2 linked regions of the Rhizobium rhizoryzae genome follow. The protein of the gene in region 1 interacts with the protein of each later gene in a pairwise test. Links are inferred from orthologs where the notes say so. Each region holds a gene or a part of one and is shown in the gene's direction. Other genes may lie near its edges.

Evidence for each region. The genes of interacting proteins can lie anywhere in the genome.
Region 2: the proteins of ftsH (region 1) and hflK interact in binary tests that used the Escherichia coli proteins (3 or more experiments, as listed by UniProt). The link is inferred for Rhizobium rhizoryzae from one-to-one orthologs.

Annotation. Positions count from the first base shown.
Region 1 is NZ_CP049250.1:1,837,982-1,843,314, forward strand. What follows is about bases 1,263-4,218. They hold ftsH (ATP-dependent zinc metalloprotease FtsH), read left to right. Parts: upstream 1,263-1,751; coding sequence 1,752-3,686; downstream 3,687-4,218. Other genes in these bases: tilS (tRNA lysidine(34) synthetase TilS), read left to right, coding at 1,263-1,649; glmM (phosphoglucosamine mutase), read left to right, coding at 3,910-4,218. Also shown: tol-pal system protein YbgF, read left to right, coding at 1-254; more of tilS, read left to right, coding at 291-1,262; more of glmM, read left to right, coding at 4,219-5,262. UniProt on the Escherichia coli protein: Acts as a processive, ATP-dependent zinc metallopeptidase for both cytoplasmic and membrane proteins. Plays a role in the quality control of integral membrane proteins.
Region 2 is NZ_CP049250.1:2,278,565-2,282,692, forward strand. The notes cover bases 1,189-4,128. They hold hflK (FtsH protease activity modulator HflK), read left to right. Parts: upstream 1,189-2,069; coding sequence 2,070-3,188; downstream 3,189-4,128. Other genes in these bases: G6N80_RS16840 (thymidylate synthase), read left to right, coding at 1,189-1,385; G6N80_RS16845 (dihydrofolate reductase), read left to right, coding at 1,385-1,924; hflC (protease modulator HflC), read left to right, coding at 3,185-4,117. In the rest of the region: more of G6N80_RS16840, read left to right, coding at 591-1,188.

The DNA of each region.
Region 1 (5,333 bases):
TCTGGCTGGGCGAAGCGCAGTATAGCCAGGGCCGCTATAACGATTCCGCCAAGACCTTCCTCAACGCACACCAAACGTATGGTTCGTCGCCCAAGGCGCCGGAAATGCTTTTGAAGCTTGGCATGTCACTGGCCGCTCTCGATAATCGCGACACAGCCTGTGCAACGTTGCGTGAAGTTGGCAAGCGCTATCCATCTGCTTCCAAGCCCGTGACCACAAAGGTCGCAAGCGAGCTCAAGCGGTTGAGCTGCTGATTTCAGGGGGATCCCATTCTTTCTGCAGCAACTCAATTGCTGTCTCCCGGCGAAGCGATCGATCTCTTTCTCGCGTCGTTGAAGAGGCCAGCGCGCCTTTTGGTGGCCATTTCCGGCGGCAGCGATTCGACGGGGCTTCTGACGGCGCTTTGCGAGGCGGCGGGCGATCCGGATGAAAGCGGCATCACCATCCTGGCCGCCACCATAGACCACCAGCTGCGCCCGGAATCGGCAGACGAGGCTTTGGCCGTCAATCTCCTTTGCGACCAGTTTTCCGTCGAACACCGGATTCAGGCTTGGACCGGTGAAAAGCCCGAAACCGGTCGCGCCTCCGCAGCCCGTATTGCGCGCTATCAACTGCTTTGTCAGATTGCCGAAGAGCTTCAGGCTACCGCTATCGTGACCGGCCATACGCTGGACGACCAGATCGAGACCATCACCATGCGGCAGGCGCGGGATCCCGAACGGCGGGAGCCGGAAGGAACTGCGCCACGTGAGGGCCGCAGTGGCGACGCCGGGATGTCATCCTCGGTCCTCATCAACGGCCGTTTCTGGTTGTTCCGTCCGTTTCTCAAGACAAGGCGCAACGCGATCCGTGATTTTCTGCTTCGTCGTGGCATGGGCTGGATCGATGATCCTTCCAATACGGATGAGCGGTCGGAACGGGTGCGGGTTCGTCTTGCTCTAGCCGGGCTGTCGGATGCGAAGGCCGATGCCTGGAGAACGGCTGTCGATCTGGCGCAGAACCGGCGGCGATCGGTCTCCGAGGCGGCTGCCGGTCTGCTTCGACAATCGGCCACGGTCTGGCAGGCCAGTGCTGCACGGCTTGATGCCAGGGCACTTTCTGCGCCACCGGAGGTGTTGTTCTATGCGATTGGAACGCTGATCGCGGTTCTCGGGGGGCGGGAACATCTTCCGGCGAGCGAACCCTTCGATCGCATCATGAGCCGCTATCTGCGCGGCGAAAGCTTTCGCGAAACGCTGGGACGCGTGCTTCTCTACAATAAGGACGACGGTCTTTATCTGGCGCGAGAAAGCCGCGACCTGCCCGAAATGCAGGTTTCCATGTGGCAGCGCGAACTGTGGGACGGACGTTTCGAGATCGTCTCGCATGTTCCGGCTGCCTGTACCGTCTTGCCGGGCCAGGGGGACGTGGCGACCGGGAGCTACCCTGATGTACCGACGCTGATTGCGCGGGCAGCATGGCGGTCTTTACCCCATGTCATAGTGCCGCAGGAGTTCAAGGATGTGCAGGTGCAAATCACGCCTGTTCTTGCGCCCTTCAGGCAATTTCTTGCGGATTTCGACCTTGGACTGGCCGATTGTCTTGCGCAATTGATGGGTTTGACGACCATTCCCCGCCCGCCACTTAACGATTTGATACGGAAAACATGATCTGGAGCCCGCCTTGCCTTGGCAAGGCCGTGCCGGGAACCTATGTTAAGGACCAAGAAAGGCAGCTGGCTTAAAGCAGGCTGTCAATGTCCGGGGAGTTCGATGAACCCAAACTTTCGTAATTTCGCCCTCTGGGCGATCATAGCCCTGTTGCTGATCGCGCTGTTCAGCATGTTCCAGACCTCGCCGACTCAGACGAGTTCGCGGGAAGTGCCGTATTCGCAGTTCCTTCGGGATGTGGATGCAGGGCGCGTGCGTGACGTGGTGGTAACAGGCAATCGCGTGCTTGGAACCTATACCGAGAGCGGAACCGGTTTCCAGACCTATTCGCCCGTGATCGATGACACGCTGATCGACCGCCTGCAGGCCAAGAACGTGACGATTGTGGCGCGTCCGGAATCGGATGGCTCGTCCGGCTTCCTGAGCTATATCGGTACGCTGCTGCCGATGCTGCTGATCCTCGGCGTCTGGCTGTTCTTCATGCGGCAGATGCAGGGTGGTTCGCGCGGCGCCATGGGCTTTGGAAAGTCCAAGGCAAAGCTTCTGACAGAAGCGCATGGCCGGGTGACATTCGAAGACGTGGCAGGCGTGGACGAAGCCAAGTCGGATCTGGAAGAAATTGTCGAATTCCTGCGCGATCCGCAGAAGTTCCAGCGTCTGGGCGGTCGTATTCCTCGCGGTGTTCTTCTCGTCGGCCCTCCGGGCACGGGTAAGACGCTTCTGGCGCGCGCCATCGCGGGTGAAGCCAATGTGCCGTTCTTTACGATTTCGGGCTCCGACTTCGTGGAAATGTTCGTCGGCGTCGGCGCAAGCCGCGTCCGCGACATGTTCGATCAGGCCAAGAAGAACGCGCCTTGCATTATCTTCATCGACGAAATCGACGCGGTCGGTCGCCATCGTGGCGCAGGTCTCGGCGGCGGTAACGACGAACGCGAACAGACCCTCAACCAGCTGCTGGTCGAGATGGACGGCTTCGAGGCAAATGAAGGCATCATCCTGATCGCCGCGACCAACCGTCCCGACGTTCTCGACCCCGCGCTGCTGCGTCCAGGCCGTTTTGACCGTCAGGTGGTCGTGCCGAACCCGGATATCGTCGGTCGCGAGCGCATCCTGAAGGTTCATGCTCGCAATGTGCCGCTGGCTCCGAATGTCGACCTGAAGACGCTTGCGCGTGGTACCCCCGGCTTCTCCGGTGCCGATCTCATGAACCTCGTCAATGAAGCTGCGCTGATGGCGGCCCGCCGCAACAAGCGTCTCGTGACGATGCAGGAGTTCGAAGACGCCAAGGACAAGATCATGATGGGTGCGGAGCGCCGCTCCTCCGCCATGACCGAAGCCGAAAAGAAGCTGACCGCCTATCACGAAGCCGGCCACGCGATCACGGCCCTCAACGTTCCGGTGGCGGACCCGCTGCACAAGGCAACAATCATTCCCCGTGGCCGTGCGCTCGGCATGGTCATGCAGTTGCCGGAAGGCGACCGCTATTCCATGAGCTACAAGTGGATGGTGTCGCGTCTCGTCATCATGATGGGCGGCCGTGTTGCCGAAGAATTGACCTTCGGTAAGGAGAACATCACCTCCGGCGCGTCATCCGATATCGAGCAGGCAACCAAGCTTGCCCGTGCGATGGTAACCCAGTGGGGCTTCTCCGATATCCTCGGCCAGGTCGCCTATGGTGAAAACCAGCAGGAAGTCTTCCTTGGTCATTCTGTTTCGCAGTCGAAGAATGTGTCGGAAGCGACAGCCCAGAAGATCGATACGGAAGTTCGTCGTCTGATTGATGAGGCCTATACCGAGGCACGCCGCATTCTGACCGAAAAACACGACGCGTTCGTCACACTGGCCGAAGGTTTGCTGGAATACGAAACCCTGTCCGGTGAAGAGATCAAGGCGCTCATCCGTGGTGAGAAGCCTGCCCGGGATATGGGTGATGACAGCCCGAACGCTCGTGGCTCCGCAGTCCCGAAGACTGGTTCGAAGAAAGACGAGCCGAAGGGTGGAGAGCCTGAAAGCGGTCTTGAGCCTCAGCCTCACTGAGGTTGGTATAGAGGTTGAAAATTGGGGGCTGCTCGAAAGAGCGGCCCCTTCTTTGTCTGCAATTTATGATTTGGTAACGCTATATAATCCAGATTGACGGTAATTTATGTGTTTGAGCCGATATTCTATGGCATGAGCACAGTATGTGGCCGCGCGTTTTTCGTTCGACGGCCACAGCTCACAAAGTCGCAGCAAATGCCGCGCAGGGCATCAAGGAGCATTCATGACACGCCGTTACTTTGGCACCGATGGCATTCGCGGACAATCGAATGTGTTTCCCATGACGCCGGATCTGGCGATGCGGGTCGGGATTGCAGTCGGCACGATTTTTCGCCGCGGCAATCACCGTCACCGGGTGGTGATCGGCAAGGATACGCGCCTTTCGGGCTACATGCTGGAAAACGCGCTGGTGGCGGGTTTCACGGCTGCTGGGCTTGATGTCTTCCTGCTCGGCCCGATCCCCACGCCGGCCGTCGCCATGCTGACCCGTTCTCTGCGTGCCGATATCGGCGTGATGATCTCCGCATCTCACAATCCCTTCGAAGACAATGGCATCAAGCTGTTCGGTCCGGATGGCTACAAGCTTTCCGATGAGCTCGAGCTTGAGATTGAAGACCTGCTCGACAAGGATATCTATGCGCAGCTCGCCAAGCCGCACGAGATTGGCCGTGCCAAACGCGTGGACGGCGATATCTATCGCTATATCGAATTCGTGAAGCGTACGCTGCCACGCGACGTCACATTGAACGGCCTGCGCATTGCCATCGATTGTGCCAATGGTGCGGCCTACAAGGTGGCGCCAACGGCGCTGTGGGAGTTGGGCGCAGATGTCGTGACGATCGGCAACACCCCGAACGGTACGAACATCAACCTCGATTGCGGCTCCACCAGCCCGGACGCCTTGCGTCGCAAGGTGCATGAAGTGCGTGCCGATATCGGCATCGCTCTTGATGGCGATGCGGATCGCGTGATCATCGTCGACGAACACGGTCAGATCATCGACGGCGACCAGCTGATGGCCGTCATCGCCGAAAGCTGGCTGGATGACGAAACGCTACGTGGCGGCGGGATTGTCGCAACCGTGATGTCGAACCTGGGACTGGAGCGCTTCCTGAAGAAAAAGGGTCTCAACCTGGCCCGGACCAAGGTGGGCGACCGGTATGTGGTCGAGCATATGCGCAACAACAACTTCAACGTAGGCGGCGAACAGTCCGGCCACATCGTCCTGTCCGATTTCGGGACGACTGGCGATGGTCTTGTGGCGGCGCTGCAGGTGCTGGCGCGCGTCAAGCGTCTCGGGCAGCCGGTCAGCGAAGTGTGCCGCCGGTTCGAGCCAGTTCCGCAACTGCTGAAGAATGTGCGTTTTTCCGGAGGTAAGCCGCTGGAGGATATCATCGTGCGTCAGGCGATCGAAAGTGCAGAAGCAGAACTCGGCAAAAAGGGCAGGCTGGTTATCAGGCCTTCCGGCACCGAGCCACTCATCCGTGTCATGGCGGAGGGCGATGATCGCGCTCAGATCGAGCGGATCGTCAACGATCTCATCGGTGTTATCTCCAACGTTCGTTCCGCTGCCTGAGTTCAGCGGAAAGGTCAGATGATTAAGGGCTCGCGCCATGTCGCGGGCCCTTTTTCTTATCCGCCTGTCGG
Region 2 (4,128 bases), 440 kb from region 1 along the record:
GCGATTTGTCTGCCCGTTATAAGCCAGCAAGTTTCCGTGCGGAAGCCCCGGTGAGACGAGTCATGACGAAGATAGCGAAAAACACGTGAAGCGGGAAGGTGAAGGCTTCTGTTGCCAGGTGCCTTCGGACCCCGCCTCAAGGGGCTAACCTAGAGGACTTGGAGCGGGTTTCCCGCACCGCCATTAGGCAGCGAGAGCGTAACCCTTAGCGTTGTTGTCGTTTGCAACTACACTTGTGACCCGATAACGGCGGTATCATGCCGAGCAAAAGTACGATCTTTACGCCCTTGTCGATCCTATTTCGCCCCCATCAAAAGCCGGTCTGAGACATACTCACTTGCCGACCGGTTTTTGGTGGAGGCGCCGGGTACCGCCCCCGGGTCCAATAGGTTTATTACACCGACCATTTATCGCCATAGCCGGAGCAAGCCCCGGCGAAGCTGATATAGGTGTTTCTCTGCGCGATGAAAAGGGGAGATTGTGCATTCCCTTCATACAATTGGCAAAGCAGCGTGGATAAGACCCGCGAGCACTATCGTTTGCGGCCTTCGGGCCTATAATTGCGCTCCAGCAGAATCTACAGGCCTGTCATGAAACAGTATCTCGACCTTCTTCGCCATGTCATGGAAACCGGAACCGACCGTGGAGACCGGACCGGAACTGGCACGCGCTCCGTTTTCGGCTATCAGATGCGTTTCGATCTTGCGGATGGGTTTCCGATCGTCACGACAAAGAAACTGCATCTGCGTTCCATTATCCACGAATTGCTGTGGTTCCTGAAGGGCGATACGAACATTGCCTATCTGAAGGAAAACGGTGTTTCGATCTGGGACGAATGGGCAGATGAGCAGGGTAATCTGGGTCCGGTCTACGGCTATCAATGGCGTTCCTGGCCAAAGCCGGATGGCGGGCACGTGGACCAGATCGCCAATCTCGTCGATGCGATCAGGAAGAACCCGAACTCACGCCGTCACATCGTTTCTGCCTGGAATCCTGCCCAGGTGGACGACATGGCGCTTCCGCCCTGTCATTGCCTTTTCCAGTTCTACGTATCCGGGGACCGGCTCTCCTGTCAGCTTTATCAGCGTTCTGCGGATATCTTCCTCGGCGTTCCATTCAACATCGCATCCTACGCGCTTCTGACGATGATGGTGGCGCAGGTTACGGGCTACAAGCCGGGTGAGTTCATCCATACGCTGGGTGATGCCCACATCTATTCCAACCATTTCGAGCAGGCAGAAATTCAGATGCAGCGCGAGCCAAAGCCGCTGCCGCGCATGGAGATCAATCCAGACGTGACCGATCTCTTCGGCTTCACGTTCGAGGATTTCAACCTGGTCGGCTATGAGGCGCATCCGCATATCAAGGCCAAGGTGGCCGTGTAATGGATGATGACGCAAAAAGGCCGGTCGTTCTCATTGCGGCGGTGTCGACCAACAGGGTGATTGGTCGCAACGGCGATATGCCGTGGAAGTTGTCGACCGACCTAAAGCGCTTCAAGGCGATGACGCTGGGAAATCCGGTCATCGTCGGTCGCAAGACCTTCGAGAGCTTCGGCGGACGACCGTTGCCTGGGCGTCCGCATGTGGTTGTGACACGGGATCCTGCGTATGCGGCGGACGGTGTCGAAACGGTCGATTCGCTCGCCAAGGCTTTGCAGCGGGCGCAAGCGATTGCCGTCGAGACAAATGCCCGCGAAATAGCGGTGATCGGTGGTGGCGAGATCTATGCGCAGGCCCTGCCGCTCGCCGATCGCCTGTATCTCACTCATGTGGATGCGGTGATCGAAGATGGCGACACGTACTTTCCAGTGGTTGATGACCACATATTCGAATGTGTGGAAAGAGAACCGGTTCCGGCAGGCGAGAAGGACAATTTTCCAACGGTTTTTGCCGTTTATCGACGTCGGGCTGCGGCCATTTGAAACATTTCGTTACCAAACACTGCGAAGTGACCCCTTGGCGCGTTGAAAGCGGTGTTGCGCATACCTATAACGGGGCAAGACCCGGCTGCCGCAAGTTCCGGCGCGGTTGATCGAGGGTGGGAGTTTCACGAACAAAGAGGTTTTGATGCCTTGGAGCAATCAGAATGGCGGCGGTCCCTGGGGGGGCGGCGGCAATAATCAGGGGCCTTGGGGGCAAGGCCCCAATCGCCCCCGAGGTGGTGGCGGCGGTAATGGAGGGGGTAACGGCGGACCGCCGGACCTGGAGGACATTATTCGTCGCAGCCAAGACCGGTTGCGCGGAGCAGTGCCCGGCGGGTTCAACGGTGGAGCGCTGGCAATCGTTCTCCTCGTCATTCTGGCATTTGTGGCATTCCAATCGGTCTACACGGTTCAGCCGGATGAGCGCGGCGTAGAGCTTCGCTTCGGAAAGCCGAAGGACGAAGTTTCAGGTCCGGGCCTTCACTGGCATTTCTGGCCCGTGGAAACGGTCGAGATCGTGAAGGTTACCGAGCAGCAGCAGAATATCGGTGGGCGTGGCAACGCGAATTCTACCGAAGGCCTGATGCTGTCCGGCGACCAGAACATCGTGAACGTGCAGTTCTCGGTGCTGTTTACGGTCACCGATCCGCGCGCCTATCTCTTCAACCTTGAAAGCCCGAACGCAACGCTGCAGCAGGTTGCTGAAAGCGCCATGCGTGAAGTCGTTGGCCGTCGCCCGGCACAGGATGTGTTCCGTAATGCGCGCGAACAGATCTCCACCGAGGTTCGCGATATCATTCAGGGCACCATGGATACCTATGGTTCCGGTATTGCGATCAATGCGGTGCCGATCGAAGATGCAGCGCCGCCGCGCGAGGTTGCCGATGCCTTCGAAGAAGTGCAGCGCGCCGAGCAGGACGAAGATCGTTTCGTTGAAGAAGCCAACCAGTATGCCAACCAGAAGCTTGGTCAGGCACGCGGTCAGGCGGCACAGGTTCGCGAAGAGGCTTCAGCCTATAAGGATCGCGTCGTGAATGAGGCGACCGGTGAAGCACAGCGCTTCGTATCCATCTACGACGCCTACAAGGTTGCTCCGGATGTGACGCGTGAGCGCATCTTCCTGGAGACCATGGAAAACGTGCTGAAGAACTCGAACAAGATCATTCTGGACGACAAGCAGGGCGTTGTTCCCTACTTGCCGCTCAATGAAATGATCCGTCCGAATGCGGGTACGACCAACACGAACCAGGGAGGCCGTCCATGAACTCCAGTCGTCTCCCAGCCGTCCTGATTGGACTTGGCCTCGTGCTTTTCCTTGCCTATTCATCCGTCTTTGTCGTGAACGAGCGCGAGCAGGCTATCGTCGTGCGTTTCGGTCAGATCCAGTCGGTGAAGTCGCAACCGGGCCTGTACTTCAAGCTGCCCTTCGCTTTCATGGATGCTGATCGCGTGCAGTATATCGAAAACCGCGCGCTGCGCTTCGATATCGACAACATCCGCGTTCAGGTTCGCGGTGGTGCCTTCTACGAAGTCGATGCCTTCGTGGTCTACCAGATCTCCGATGCTGGCCGCTTCCGTGGTACCGTATCCGGTGACCGTAACGCCGCCGAATCGCGTCTACGTACGCGTCTCGATGCTGCTCTGCGCCGTGTCTACGGTTTGCGGAACTTCAGCGCCGCGCTTTCCGACGAACGTTCCGCGATGATGCAGGAGGTCCGGGCCGATCTGCAGGCCGCTGCGGAAAGCCTCGGCTTGAACATTCGCGATGTTCGCATCCGTCGTACGGATCTGACGCGTGAAGTCTCGCAGCAGACCTATCAGCGCATGAAGGCAGAACGTCTTGCCGAAGCGGAGCTGATCCGCGCCCGTGGTAACGAACAGGGCCAGCGCCGTCGCGCCATCGCGGATCGTCAGGTGGTCGAACTTGTGTCGGAAGCCCAGCGTGATGCGGAAATCATTCGCGGTGAGGGTGATGCGCAGCGTAACCGGATCTTTGGCGAAGCCTTCGCTCGCGATCCTGGCTTCTTCGAGTTCTATCGCTCCATGCGTGCCTATACGGCTGCTCTGAGCGACAAGGGAACGACGATGGTTCTCAGCCCGGACTCGCAGTTCTTCAAGTACTTCAACCAAAGCTCCGGCGCGACCGCAGGAAGCGTGCCGCCTGCGGCACCGGCGCAGCCTGCACAGCAGTAATTCAATAGCGA